2 regions of the Gracilibacillus caseinilyticus genome follow, and region 1 is predicted to be linked to the other one. Evidence: riboswitches for the same ligand, from Rfam matches in the RefSeq annotation. Region 1 holds a riboswitch; the other holds the start of a gene.
What was found. A riboswitch is a leader RNA that binds a small molecule or an ion and turns the genes downstream of it on or off. The one in region 1 is predicted to bind cyclic di-GMP.
Positions count from the first base shown of each region.

Region 2: linked by a shared signal. The riboswitch ahead of MUN88_RS09755 (response regulator transcription factor) and the one ahead of sinI (DNA-binding anti-repressor SinI) in region 1 are both predicted to bind cyclic di-GMP.

Region 1 is NZ_CP095072.1:3,081,388-3,089,364, forward strand. It holds gene hemL (glutamate-1-semialdehyde 2,1-aminomutase) at 1-749, shown strand, start outside; gene MUN88_RS14515 (LysM peptidoglycan-binding domain-containing protein) at 1,589-2,545, shown strand; gene MUN88_RS14520 (phosphotransferase) at 2,614-3,630, shown strand; gene MUN88_RS14525 (YszA family small membrane protein) at 3,627-3,815, opposite strand; cyclic di-GMP riboswitch class I at 4,488-4,574, shown strand; gene sinI (DNA-binding anti-repressor SinI) at 4,608-4,742, shown strand; gene MUN88_RS14535 (NAD(P)/FAD-dependent oxidoreductase) at 4,921-6,135, shown strand; gene MUN88_RS14540 (ABC transporter ATP-binding protein) at 7,050-7,691, shown strand; gene MUN88_RS14545 (ABC transporter permease) at 7,688-7,977, shown strand, end outside.
Region 2 is NZ_CP095072.1:2,050,754-2,058,730, forward strand. It holds gene MUN88_RS09730 (ABC transporter substrate-binding protein) at 1-1,274, shown strand, start outside; gene MUN88_RS09735 (carbohydrate ABC transporter permease) at 1,431-2,339, shown strand; gene MUN88_RS09740 (carbohydrate ABC transporter permease) at 2,339-3,151, shown strand; gene MUN88_RS09745 (hypothetical protein) at 3,569-3,709, opposite strand; gene MUN88_RS09750 (catalase) at 4,016-5,431, shown strand; cyclic di-GMP riboswitch class I at 5,973-6,072, shown strand; gene MUN88_RS09755 (response regulator transcription factor) at 6,192-6,821, shown strand; gene MUN88_RS09760 (YveK family protein) at 7,011-7,775, shown strand; gene MUN88_RS09765 (CpsD/CapB family tyrosine-protein kinase) at 7,750-7,977, shown strand, end outside.

The sequences.
Region 1 (7,977 bases):
TTACAGTGCCATATAATGATATCGAAAGCGTTCGGTATGCATTTGAACAATTTGGAGATGACATTGCGGCTGTGATTGTTGAACCTGTTTCTGGTAATATGGGAGTTGTTCCGCCGAAGGACGACTTTTTACAAATATTACGTGATATCACTAACCAGTACCAATCCTTGTTGATCTTTGATGAAGTAATGACGGGATTCCGAGTTGACTACCATTGTGCCCAGGGATATTTCGAGGTGACCCCTGATTTAACTTGTTTAGGAAAAGTTATAGGTGGAGGTCTACCCGTTGGCGCTTATGGCGGAAAGCGTGAAATCATGGAATGTATTGCCCCGGTTGGTGATATTTATCAAGCTGGAACATTATCTGGTAATCCGCTTGCTATGACAGCAGGTCTGGAAACATTAAAAGCAATGGATCGTTCTTCTTATGATGATATCAATACGAAAGTAGACCGTTTAATCGAAGGATATAGACTGGCTGCAGATAAATATAATATTCCTCTGCAAATTAATCGAGCTGGATCAATGGTAGGTATCTTCTTCGCAAACGAGCCTGTGATTAATTATGAGACAGCTTCTAAATCGAACACAGAAGCGTTTGCCACCTATTACCGGACAATGGCAGAAGAAGGCATATTCCTTCCACCTTCTCAATTCGAAGGTCTGTTCCTGTCTATATCTCATACAGACGCAGACATTGAAAAAACAATCGCAGCAGTCGAAAAAGCATTTCAAAAATTATCATAACCCGAAAAGCTTACAGGCCCACATAGGCTTGTAAGTTTTTTTCATGAGGTAAGAAAGTATAAAATCACTGTCATAAAGATGTTAAAGATGTACTATAGAGGTAGATCAAGATTTTTTAAAAACTGGCTACCTATAATATGGATTATGTAAACTAACCATTACTAACCAAGCATCCATATTGAAATATTTAATGTGCTAAGATACCGCTTCAGCCAACCACTCCGCGTCCTGCGGGGCACGGCTGAAGCTAACTTTGTGAAGAAGGGCACTTCACAAAGTGGATCTTCAGCACCTGCATGTCCCGCGGGAGTCTCCGTGGTTGGCCTACGCTATGGTACTTGTTCTACAACAAATGCATGAGGTAGCATATTGGTCTTCTAACAATATGAACTATAAAAAATAAGCATCTACACCTTAGTAAATAGAATGCCTAGTACCATTGCTTTTAGCTGTTCCTATTGTTGTAGAACTTCTCTCAAGCGTAGAAAATAGGCGGAGACTCCTCATGCGTCAGCGCGAGCTGAAGATCCACTTTGTAAAGAAAAGAATTTTCTTTACAAAGTTAGCTGAAGCCGTGCCCCACAGGACGCGGAGCCAATTTCCGGAGCTTTGTTACGTAGATAAAACATGTCAAAATGGCCAACTTGTCATACAGTGGTAGTTTACATAATCCATATTATGGGTAGCTATGATTTAAACGGCTGATAAGAATTTCGCTGTTCGTTCTGCGGTGTTATACAACTTCTATTTGTCAAGCTTGCATATTTTTCTTCCTCACAACATATAGTTTAATGAAATGCTAGTACGCCTTAGCTAAGCAAAAGGAAGGGGGAAGTGCTTTGCAAGAAGCCTTTACATTTAATATTCATGAAGTGGTTGCATTTGAGAATGAACAGCAGATCAAGGAAATGTTAGGGATAGGTCTGGAACCTGTTATATCAATGGAGGAACTAGGTAATACACTCTCGATTAGAGGTGTGATGGAACTTAAAGGAGAATATATTAAAAGCGATACACCGGATCTTAGGGTGGAAGAACCGGTGAACGGCAATTATGTCGAACGAGTAGAATCGTTATCAGATGAAGTGAATGAGTTTTTTCATAAATTTCTCATTGATGTCTCTGTCCCGCTCGATCGTATTGCATCTTTAGATGATGTGTTTATAGAAGTCGATCACTTCGATTATAATTTGGACGCTGTCAATGAAATGACGATTGAGGCAACATTAGCTATTCATGGCTTGCAAGAACCACAACCGGAACCTGCAGTAGAAGAAGAGAGAGAGTTTACAGAAGAAACGGAATTGCTAGCTTTTGAAGAAAACCGATTCGATGAGCAGACAGAAGATGCAGCAGAGACGTTTCATTTAGAAATGGATGAAGAAGATCTCGAATCAACTGAAGAAGAAGAAAAAGAAGAGGAAAAAGTGGTACCTATCACAAGCGTTCGAGCAATGCAGGAGGGTGAAGATCAAGAAATAGAAGACAGTCACGCTCAAGAGGATGATGTATCAGCTGAGGAAGAGGATTTTGAAGAAGAAGAGGAAAAATTACATGTGAAAACCAGAAACGAGCCTCAAGATGAGACATCCTATTTGTTAAACGTTTTTGCGGATGAAGAAGCCTCGAGCTATACGAGGTTGAAACTTTATATTGTACAGCCAGATGACCAAATTCATACTATTGCCGAACGATATCAACTTTCATCTAAACACATTATGAGAGTAAATCGTTTAGAAGATGAAGATGTTTCAGCTGGACAATTGATTTATATTCCGGTTCCTACTGAAGAATAATTTGTTAGTCCCTTGGTAGCTTGTCAAGGGATTTTTTATTTGATGAATCAGAAATGGAGGGTTTGCCGATGGAATGGTCACAATTATTGCAATCATATCAATTGCAGCCAGAGTCAATTGAGCAAATAACAGACCGTCTATACAAAATTGAAGCCGATCATCAACAATATGCGTTAAAGCATGCGAGGCTGTTACCAGAAGACGTCGGAAGGTGGCAGGCAATCCAACAATATATTCAGGAAAAAAAGATATTTGGTTTTGTACCTGTCTATTATACTGTCCACCAGCAGCCGTTTGTGGAAGACAACGGAGATATTTATTATCTGATGCCATGGGTTAACCGGGAAATTTCAGACCAGCCAATAGATGAATATGCAACAGCTATTCACACAATTGGCAAGTTGCATGCAGCAACGATGGATTATCATAAGATTGATGCGGTTAAACAAAATCGGAGAACATTAGAAAAACAATTTGAGCAGGAGCTTACTTACTGTCGTGAACAAATGCTGCAATATGTTCGCTTTTTTGAAGCAAAACGATTCATGGCACCCGCAGAATTACAAATATGCATGTATTATCGTGACATGGAGCAATTATTTAATAAAATGGAAGAGTGGCAAGAGATTTATTTAGACAGGATGGAAGAAACCGATCAGATGAAATACACGTTATGTCATGGAAATGTAAAACCATCCCATTATATGATTACGGGAATGAATACTTATTTATTAAATTGGGAGTATGCATTAATGACTTCGCCGACTTATGATTTAGTATCGTATTATCAATATTTATTCCGGTTTCATGACTGTGACATGGATAAAATCACAGAATCATTTTCAGTATATTGCCGATATATAGATTTATCAGACTATGAGAAAGCATTGCTTGTATTGCAACTGTTGTCACCCCATAACTGGTTTCAATCTATGTCGGACACCCTTCAGCCTAGAAGGGGCACAAGTAATGTAAGAAAGTCCATTGAAATCGAAAAAGAGTTCCGTAAACTGTTTCACGGCTTCCAAATGCAAGAATATATCTACCAGACACTGAAAACGGACCCTGTAGATGAATTAGGTTAAATCCATTCCAATTGAAAGGCGAGCAGGATACCAATTAATATCCCTAATAATAAAACATCAAAGGTTGTAGGGAAAAATACGGTGCGAATCCCTTGAAATACGACGATTGGTAAAATACAACGCTCACAGATTAAGATCCATTCTCTCGCCCAAGGAGGTAGACGGTATCGATAATAACGTGCCACGATATCACCTCATTTTCATTATATTTTTGTTATATTCTAGCTTATGCAGTCAAAGTGGAATCGTACCCCATATTTATTAATCGAATTTTGAAATAAACGGAAAGAACTACATCATTCATGTTAGCCGAGTGATAAATAAGGGGTTCGCACGCTAAGTTAAAATACTTAGTTCAAAATTAGTAAAAAAGTATTTTTTTTGCAGGAAAATTGATTTTTTTATCGAATATATATTATTAGAATATATTAATCAAAGAAGTCTCTATCGGATGCGTATAAGAGGTTGTCTTCAATATGAGAAGTAGCATAAATTTATTTAATTTAATTATTTCCCAGTATTATCATACGCTGACAATGGCAGACAAGCATCACTGTATTAAATTCAATTTTTCTGGATGTTACAAAAGAATCATCTGTTTTGGAATGCGTTGCTGAATAGTAGATACAGCAAGGATTCTGCACTATCATTCAAATGTATAACAAAGTGTATAAACAGGTTTATTGTAATGAATTTTGCTAATTCATCACCTAATTAGCAAATAGTAAAAAAGCGGTATGTTTCTATATTTACTGAATATAATTTACTAATTACAAATGTTGTTTATATTACTGTTCGTTTTGTTGGGCTGCTGTGGTATTGCAATTCGTTCAAGGTGTTTTCGTGTAGCATGCATAATCAGAAAAAGGCAAACCTATTGCAAGATAGGGACGCAAAGTTCCAGGTCCGTTCATTTATCCAATACGGACGGCTGAGCTGCCTGAAATACAGATTTGTATTTTAGGAGGAGAAAGATTATGGAATCGAAGTTAAATGTGGATTATGAATGGATCTATCTAATGCTGAAAGCGAAAGAGATTGGTTGTACAACAGAAGAAATAAAAGAATTTCTGACAAAGAAAATGCCAGAGAAATGTGTGGAACAGTATTAGACCTAGAAAACCCTATGTGACATAGGGTTTTTATTTTTGTGAAAAGGGTATAGCATATTAGACGCTTATACGTATCATTTGCTATACTAAAAATGATACGTATTGAGTACATATCTAGTCAAAAGTGAGATAAACTATCATAGTTTAGCAATGATATCGACAGGAAAGGAATGATTAGATGACAGTGAAGAAACCAAAAATCGTAGTACTAGGTGCAGGTTATGCCGGTATGATGACAACGAAACGACTTACGCAACAATTCTCTCCTGAAGAAGTGGATATTACATTAGTTAACAAGCATAATTATCATTACCAGACGACATGGCTGCATGAAGTAGCAGCTGGTACGATTGATGTAAACCGCTCCAGGATTATGATCTCTGATGTGATTAATACTAGACATGTAAACTTTGTACATGACACCGTTAAGCAAATTAATAAAGATGACAAAACGGTTGAATTGGAAAATGGTACACTTAGCTATGATTTTCTTGTGATCGGTTTAGGCTTTGAGAAAGCTACCTTTGGCATTCCAGGTATGGAAGAGCATGCATTCTCCATTCAGAGTGTAGATAAGAGTCGTATGATTCGTGACCATATTGAATATCAATTCTCACGTTATCGAAATGAACAAGATCCTGATCCAAGCATGCTTACGATTGTTGTTGGCGGTGCTGGTTTTACCGGAATCGAATTTCTTGGTGAACTTGCGGAACGCATTCCCGCTCTATGTAAAAAATATGATATTCCACGTCAAGATGTGAAAATTATTGACATTGAAGCGATGTCTACTATTTTACCAGGTTTTGATGAGGATTTACTAAGCTACGCAAAAGAATCGTTAGAAGCGCGTGGTATTGAATTTAAGCTCGGTACTATGATTAAAGAAGTGAAAGAAGATCGTGTAATTGTCGGAGAAGACAGAGAGGAAATTAAAACAGACACGTTTGTTTGGACTGGTGGTGTACAAGCCAATCGCATTGTCGGAGAATCCGGATTCGAATTGACGAAAGGTAAAGTGAACGTGGATGCGACGTTACGAACACCAGAGCAAGATGACGTATTTATTCTAGGAGATTGTGCCTGGGTGATGAATGAGGAAACAGGCAAACCTTACCCACCTACAGCACAAATTGCGATCCAGGAAGCAGATGTATGCGCGCATAATATCAGAACACTTATTTATGGCGGTACACTTCGGACGTTCCATTTTGACAATAAGGGGACAGTTGCTTCTCTAGGTGGAAGTGATGCAATGGGTACTGTTTTTGAAGGGAATAAGTTATATGGTATGCAGGCCAAGGTGATGAAGAATGTGATCGATGATCGCTATTTATTCATGTTAGGTGGACCTAAGCTGGTGTTACGAAAAGGAAAATTCCGTCCATTTTAATTCAAAGCATGATCTGATCTAGGAGGTAGAAAAATGAAAAATACTTTACTTTACACATTAGTTACGGCAGCAGCGACAATTGCTTATGTCTTAATCTCTCGAAAAATGGAAGATAAGCGAGACTTTCGCTAAGTACAAAGAGCAGATGCCATTGTGTATCTGCTCTTTTTTTACAAGGTAAGAAAGATTTCAGCTAAAGATTCAGAAAATAAAAGTGTAAGTTCTTATAATACGGATTATGTCAACTTGCGTTGTGGTAATTTTGAAATGATTCATGTGCTGGGATACCGCTCCTGCTTACCACTTCGCGTCCTGCGGGGCACGGCTGAAGCTAGGCTACTACACGAATTACCTCTTTGCTGCCTTGCACCGAGGAAGCTTACTTCGAAGCGATACTAGAAGACACAGGTGCAGACTTTGTGGATCTTCAGCAACTCCACGTCCCACGAGAGTCTACGTGGTTGGTCTGCGCTATGGTACAGACTCTACAACGTGTACAAGAGCTAGCACATTGAGCTGAGTATAATTGTCATGATGCTATTCGAATTCTAAATAACAATATACCTAGAACCACTGTTTTTAGCAGTTCCATACCATGTAGCACTTCCTTAAACGTAGAAAATACGCGGAGACTCCGAATGTGTCAGCACGAGCATAGAAGCAGTTCAAGTAATAGCCTAGCTGAAGCCTTGCCCCACAGGACACGGAGCATATTTAAGGAGCTTTGCTAAGAAGATAAAACATTTCAAAATTATCACATTGTAATACAGATTCGCTTTACATTATCAGTATTATAGGCAATTGTATATATAATAACCTATATAAAGTAACTAGGCTGAATTTTGCTTATTAAAGAGAATGACTTGCAAATATACGTTCACAATAGAAGTAGAGGACAGTATGGAGGATGAAACATGTTTGTGATCAGGAATTTGGTATACAAAAATATTTTACGAATCGAACATCTCGAGATCGAATCAGGTAATATTTACTGTCTTTTCGGTACAAGCGGAAGTGGAAAAACAACTTTATTAAAAATGTTCAATGGCATGCTAACGCCAGACGAAGGTGAAATTCACTTCAAAAAATCATCTATTCAAGAACTGGATGCCGTTGAATTAAGACAGAAAGTAGTGATGCTCGGACAAGATCCGATCGTATTCGAAGGAACAATACGAGACAATTTATTAATTGGCTTACGATTTTCTGAACAAGATAAAGAACCAAGTGACAACGAATTAACAGATCTATTACAAAAATTACAACTGTCAAAAGATCTGGACGAAGATGCTGCCAATTTGTCAGGTGGAGAGAAACAGCGTATCGCTTTTGGCAGAGTGTTAGTGATGGAACCAGATGTATTTTTACTTGATGAACCCACCTCCGCATTGGATGATGATACGGAAACGATGGTAATGGATTATTTTACGAAGCGTATCAAAGAATTCAATAAAACGGTCATTATGGTGACACATTCCAAAGATACTGCAGAGACATACAGTGATCAATTGATCTATATGAGCGAGCTTCTGAAAGATAAGGAGGTTCGATCATGAATGATATGTTAGAGATTACGATATGGCAATTAGTTTCCGCCTATTTATTTATACTGCTCTTATTAGCTATTGTTCGCTGGCGGAAGATACCAAGAGAAAAAGAAATTATTATTGCGACACTGCGAATGACGATTCAGCTAGTACTGGTCGGTTATGTATTAATGTTTATATTTGAAAATGAACATTTCCTTTACTCATTGCTTGTTCTCATTTTGATGGAGAGCTTTGCTGTTTATAACATTTACAAACGGTCGAAGCATACATTGAATAAGGAATTAAAGAAAAT
Region 2 (7,977 bases), 1.0 Mb from region 1:
CGTGTGGAGGAAATGAGGATGCTTCCAATGATGCTAGCGACACCACCGATGACAGTACATCCGAAGATACTTCATCAGACTCCGAAGAAGCATCTGGAGACGGTGGCAAAGTCGAAATCTTCAGCTGGTGGACTGGTGCAGGGGAAGAAGATGGTTTATTAGCACTTATTGATTTATTCGAGGAAAAGCATCCAGATATAGAAGTAGAGAATGCGGCGGTTGCCGGTGGAGCAGGTACCAATGCCAAAGCGGTTCTTGCTGCGCGTATGCAAGGGAATGATCCGCCATCCACTTTCCAGGTTCACGGTGGTGCCGAATTGAATGAAAGCTGGGTAGCAGCAGACATGATGCAACCATTAAACGATTTCTATGAAGAACAAGGCTTAATGGATAAATTCCCACAGGACTTAATCGACATGGTAAGTAAAGACGGCAATATTTATTCCGTTCCCGTCAATATTCACCGTGGCAACGTCATTTTCTACAACAAAGCAGTATTTGAGGAAAATGGCATTGAAGTACCAACAACTATCGACGAATTTATCAACGTCCTAAGTCAGCTCCAAGACGCAGGTGTCACACCTTTAGCACTAGGGGATAAAGAAGCATGGACAGCAACCCAAATCTTCGAGAACCTACTATTAGCATCACTAGGTCCAGATGATTACCGCGCTTTATTCGCAGGCGAAATCGGCTTCGATGACGAACGCGTCCGCGAAGCAGCAGAAAATTTCAAAACGATCTTAGGCTATATCAACGACGACCACGCCTCTCGTAACTGGCAAGATGCTTCCCAATTAGTTGGAGAAGGAGAAGCAGCGATGACGAATATGGGAGACTGGGCAAAAGGGTACTTCAACAACGATCTTGAGCTCGAAACAAATGTCGACTTCGGCTACTTCGCCTTCCCAGGTACAACCGAAGACTTCATGGTCATCACCGATACATTCGGTCTGCCACAAGGCGTAGAGAATCCAGATCAAGTGAAAGAATTCTTATCCGTACTAGGCTCTGTAGAAGGGCAAGACGCCTTCAATCCATTAAAAGGCTCGATCCCTGCACGAGTGGACGCAGACAAATCCAAATACGATGAATATGGCACCGACACGATGGAAGACTTCCAAAACAACAACCTGACACCAAGTCTGGCTCACGGCTCCGCCGCAGCAGAAGGTTTCCTGACCAAAGTCAACCAAGAAGTCAACATCTTCGTCACCCAGCAAAACGTCGACCAATTCATCGAAAAACTACAACAAGCAGCAGGAGACCTATAAAATCAATGGCTCGCGCTAGCGCGAGCCATCGTTATGAAGAAGTGGGAGTCGCGGATAAAGTGTGAGAGTCGCGAATAAATCCATCCGCCACATGACAAAGCAGCACCACATAGCAAACAAGAACGAAAAAGAAAACAATGATGGGAGGACAATCCAATGAGAATCACGAAAGATCAGCTTATGGCATTATTATTCCTGACGCCATCTTTTATCCTCATCCTGATATTTGTGTATGGCTTTATCGGCTGGACCGGATGGGTGTCGCTCAGTAACTGGAACTCGCTGATGCCGGATCTATCCTTTGCTGGTTTGAAAAATTATATCTATCTATTTGGCGATTACCGATTCCAGGCGGATTTACGGAACACCGTCTTTTTTACGATTTTATTTATTGGATTGGTTATTTTAGTCGGATTAACATTAGCGATCCTGCTCGACCAAACCAAAAAAATGAATGCACTTTTCCGCAATATTTTTCTATTCCCGATGGCTCTTTCCTTCGTTGTCACTGGTGTCGTATGGCAATGGCTATTGAATCCATCTACCGGATATAACCAATTCTTAAAATTATTTGGAATGGAACCACTCTGGTATACCGACACCAATATATTGGCTGGCTTCCAGTGGGGCAGTATCGAATTCGGTCTACCTGTAGCCATCATCTCCGTCGTGCTCGCTGCGGTATGGCAGATGACAGGCTTCTCACTTGCGATGTATGTCGCTGGACTGACCGGCATACCGGATGAGCTGAGAGAAGCGGCCCGAATCGATGGAGCGTCCGAACTGCAAATTTATCGCAAAGTGATTTTGCCGATGCTGACGCCGATTACGATGAGTGTCATCATTATCATGGCCCATATTTCATTGAAAATATTTGATCTGATTTATGCGATGACCGGTTCCGGTGCCAATTTCGTAACCGATGTGCCCGGTGTCTATATGTTCGAGACGACCTTCCGTGGTAACTATTATGCTAACGGGGCAGCGATCGCCATTATCATGTTATTACTTGTCGCCGTCTTTATCGTACCGTATTTGATCAACTCCAGAAGGGGGGCATCCTAATGGTCATAAAAAAAGTCAGCAAATATGCAGTCTTGTGCGTCGTCGCGCTCTTTTTCCTGACACCTGTATACGTCATGCTGATCACAAGTGTCAAGCCAATCGATGAAGTGTCGTTATCGGAAATGTGGACCTTGCCATCTACGCTGGACTTTACCAGCTACAGTGAAGCATTCTCCAAGCTGGCGCCAAATTTCTTAAACAGTTTATATTTGGTCATTCCAGCGACATTAATATCCGCAATCTTAGGTGCCATGAATGGCTATGTCTTGTCCAAATGGCGATTCAAAGGTTCTGAAGTTATTTTCACGATGATCTTATTCGGGATGTTTATTCCGTATCAAAGTATCCTGATTCCATTAATCCAATTCTTGAATTCGATCGGTCTCTATAATTCCATTTACGGTCTGATCTTCACACATGTCGTTTACGGCTTACCGATTACAACATTGATGTTCCGCAATTTCTATGCGAACATTCCGGATTCAATGGTAGAAGCAGCACAAGTGGATGGCGCAAGCTTTCTCGGTATTTTCCGACGAGTCATCCTGCCATTATCGATTACCGGATTCGTCGTGGTAGCGATCTGGCAATTCACGAACATCTGGAATGAATTCCTCTTCGCTGTCACGATTACCAACAATGATGCCCAGCCTGTCATGGTGGCATTGCAGAACTTATCCGGCAGTCAAATCGTCCAGTGGAACGTGCAGATGGCAGGTGCCTTGCTCGCCGCCATGCCGACTTTATTAGTCTATATTTTATTAGGGAAGTACTTTGTCCGTGGTTTATTAGCAGGCTCGGTCAAAGGATAAACATGGATCAGCTCTTGATCCATGTTTTCTTGTATACAAAGAAGGAGAGCGGATAAAGACTGTCAGAAATGAAATATGTTTGAATACCACTCCCGGAGACCACTTCGCTTCCTAAAAGGGTATACATGGTTGATTCTAATAAATAACCTAATGCCTATCACCACTGCTATTAGCTGTACCTAACGATGTAGCACTCCCTTAAGCGTAGGAAATATGCGGTTACTAATAACACAGGTCGTGTCCGAAAATCCCACTGGAAAAGGTTTTTCTTTCTAAAGAAGCACTCCTAAAATACAAATAAGGGTGTCTTCAGTGAGAGTTATAATTTTAATGTGAAACATCTCCCACTGACAACACCGCATGAAACAACTACATATTATAGGACATTGCTTCGATATGTTACTCTTTTTCTATTTCCTATTCCTCCTGATTTTGTTCTTCAGAAGGCTCTTCGGTTGGATCTGGTTCTTGTTCATCATTACCATTTCCGCACCCGACTAATAAGGAAGTGGAAAGAATGGCGGTAAATACACCAAATGCTAATTTCTTAAATTTCATTATGCTCACCTCATTTCAATAATTTGTTTGCTTATTATTTCAAATTTATTCTTAAATATGCATGGATTCTAACAGGGGATCGTCAGATTTAATCGGTTAGATTGCGATAATTCCAGCTTTCTGATGGACTCATAATTGTCACAGCTTTAGATAATCGGCTTCCTATGTCTACCAGCTATTGGGTGGTACCCCTTGAAAATTCTTTTCATCATGCTTAATACGGAACGATTTATCTTGTTGTTATATGTATTAAGTTCCTATCATACTCTTTAAAGAAATAAGTCTGAAAAGGATGGTGGGGAATTTATGAGTAATAAGGATACAAATCTGCAAAATAACCATACTTCACGGAATCCTTCCAAGCAAACGCAATCTTCAGCAAGGACCTATAAATGGAATATAGACCTGCCAGCTAAGCTTCACTCGCAAACAGTAGGCAAACGAGGGCCAATTGTCAAACAAGACAGTATAGAACATGAAACATTACAGACATTTATCCACGAGAAGATTACAGAAAGGCCAGTGCATGTGAAGGGATGGGGTGCTTTTGGTTACTTTGAAACCATATATTCTATGACTAATTATACGTCTCTTTCATTTTTACAAGAACCAGGAACGCAGGTGCCGGTATTTGTAAGATTTTCACTTGCTGTTAGTACAAAAGGAACACCAGATACATCCAGAAATGTGCGGGGTTTTTCAACCAAATTTTATGCAGAAGAAGGCATTTTTGATCTTATGTGCAATCATATACCAGTATTTTCGGTACGTGACACGATTCGCTTCCCTGAAGCGATTAAGGCATTTCTTCCATCATCCAAAAACAACTTAATCGATCCGACCCGTTACTGGAACTTCGTTGCGAGAGCACCAGAGTCATTATTATTCACACTACTTGTGTACTCTAATCTCGGTACAGTTAAAAGTTTGCGACATATACCAGGCTATAGTGTGAATACATATGTTTGGAAAAACGCAAAAGGAAAGCGATATTATGTCAAGTATGTTTGGTCACCAATGGCAGGGCAACAGTATATTCGTAATGATGAAGCAGTGAAATTAGCAGGGGAAAACCCGGATATTGCCGGTCAGGATTTATATGATACGATTGAAAAAGGAGAACCTGTGGAATATGGATTGTATGTCCAGGTGATGGATCCAGATCAAGCAACTAACCTCCCGTACGACCCATTAGATGATACGAAGATTTGGGATCAGCAACAATTTCCGTTTCATCCTGTCGGTCGTATGGTGTTAAACAAAAATCCGGATAACTACATGGAGCAAGTAGAAAAGGCTGCCTTCTCCCCATCGAATTTATTGGAGGGGGCTGAGCTATCCGATGATAAAATGTTACAAGGTCGTGCAAATATATATTGGGATTCTCAACGTTATCGTATTGGTCCGGATTTCCGAAATGTACCAGTAAACAAAGAGGCAGATTGGTGGCCAGGTGATTTAGTTACTAGCGGTAATGATCGATTTGTAGAAGGTACACTTCAACGATCTGACATTGAAAAACAGAATGATTTTACACAAGCAGGACTTTTTTTTGAATCACTTTCCCAGAAAGAACAAGGAGATTTGATTGAAAATATAGCAGATGGATTGGCTACAGTTTCCTCAGACGTATTGGATATTATATACCAATATATGCAACATGCATCCGGTGATTTAGCAGGGAAACTGAAAAAAGCTGTGACGAAGAAAAAAGAGAAATAGAGCATACCAATCTGATGTGTCTACATTTGATTAAGTAAGAACTTCGTCCGTTGATAGGTTAAGTACAAGGATAAACATGGGTCAACTATAGATCCATGTTTTTTGTATCAACTAACAAATTTATACGATTCGTCAAAATCCAACAATAATACAATTTATTCGCTATTGAAAACCTACTAATCTATTCGGTATAATAAAAAAACATTGAATTCAAGATAAATGGATGAACAAACCTTATAAAAAAAGGATGATCATGTATGGTCTTACAATCGCTTCTGATTATATTTTTACTATCTGCCTCCTTGTATCTTTCCTACATAACCAGCCGAAAAAGATAACTATCCCCAAACCCTCTCTTTCTATCAATGTCAAAAACAGATCATTTTCGACAGAACTCAGCAATTTCATATAGTTCATTCAGCCTTTATAAATGGATTTTTCTTCAATTTACCATGTCATTTGATTCATTTTCGCTATTAGAATATTATGGTTATTGCAATTAAACTAGGAAAACGGTATGATAGACATAGATAATTAAAGTATTTGATAAAGGCAAACTGCTCGAAAGGGTAGGACGCAAAGCCTAGGGTCTACGGGTTTTTAATTCGACATCTTATACCTATGATCGCCTGGTTACCTAAAATTACACTAATCGGATACGTGTGTGTGACGAAGAAAGTTTTTGTCATTTTAGGCTATTTCTGTGCTTTTTTTCAGGAATAGTCATTTTTTTTGGGAATAAAAAAGAGGAGGTAAAAACATGCGAATTGCAATTGTGAAAGAAGCTTCTATTTATCGCGAGGGTTTGGTAGGGGTGCTTTCGACGGAATTCAAGAACTATGATGTAATCGCAGTGGAACCGAAACAACAGGAGAAATTACGTGACTATATCATTGATTTGTTAATCATTGATATCGATACGAAAAATGACATAATGTCACTTGTTGAAAAATATGTGGAAAATAACAAGAAAATCATCATCTGGACGGAGAATCCACATCACAATAATCTAACCGAACTGTTCAAAATGAATTTACACGGCTATTTCTTTAATGGAATGGAAAAAGAAGAACTGATTGATGCCATTGATAAAATCGTTGCAGGGAATCATTATATTCACCAGGATCTTGCACCTGTCCTATTAGGGGATTATCGCCAAATTTATAATCGTAAAGAGTCAAGACCAGTTGGCGTCTTTACCAATCGCGAGTGGGAAGTCATGGAGCTCTTAACGAAAGGTTACAGTAATCAGCGGATCAGTCAAAAACTCTATATCACCGATAAGACAGTTAAAAATCATATTAGTTCCATCTTACGCAAATTGGAAGTGCCGGACAGAACGAATGCTGTTATAACGGCATTTCGTAATGAATGGTTTCATGTATCATAAGTAAGTGAGAAGCCTGTGTCACTAAGTGCACAGGCTTATTTTTGTGTATTTATACAATTTATGTATGAATTTTACATAAAAGATGAGAATTTATATGTCATAAAAAATACTATTATGTTATAATTTCGAATATAGTGTGTCTTGGACAGCAGCAGTCAGAAATACATTACATGCGGAGGTTACAAAAATATGGAAGAAACGATATCACTCAAAGAGATTTTTGAAGTGTTAAAAAAGCGTTTACTGCTCATTGTTTTGTTAATGGTTGGTGCAGCAGGAGCAGCAGCAATTATCAGTTTTTTTATTTTAACCCCAACCTATCAATCTAGTACGCAGTTTATAGTTAATCAGGATACAAGTGAAACGAATAGTGTCGATATCAATCAAATTAGATCTAACTTAGAAATTATCAATACATATAATGACATTCTCACAAGTAATCGTATATTAGATCAAGTGATTGAAGAGTTGAATTTAACGATCTCTCCTAGTGCTCTTAGCGAGAAGATATCTGTGGCCAACTCAGAAAGCTCTCAAGTAGTGAAACTATCCGCGACCGATACAGATCCTGATGTAGCAGCTGACATTGCTAATACGACGATAGCCATCTTCCAAGAGGATTTACCCGAATTAATGAACGTTAATAATGTCAGTGTCTTATCGGAAGCAGTAGTACCAGCAGACCCAACACCTGTAAATCCGAAGCCAATGTTGAATACAGCGATTGCCCTTGTCATCGGTGCCATGATCGGAGTAGGTTTAGCGTTCTTATTTGAATACCTCGATAACACGGTGAAGACAGAACAAGATGTAGAAAAAACATTAGAATTACCTGTACTTGGTGTGATCTCCCATATTGATGAGAAAGATATGATGTCAATGGGAAAGCCCGTTTCCATCAGTCACAAACGAGAGAGGGGGAGCTTTAGTGGTCAGAAGAAAAAAACAGTCTAAAGTATCGAACGTTCGTCACTTAATTACGAAATTGAACCCACGCTCCCCGATTACTGAGCAGTACAAAACAATTCGAACGAATTTACAGTTCTCTTCCGTTGACGGAGATTTAAAAACCATGCTGGTTACGTCGTCTGGTCCGTCAGAAGGAAAGTCATCGACTACCGCTAACCTTGCGATTGTATTTGCGCAACAAGGTAAG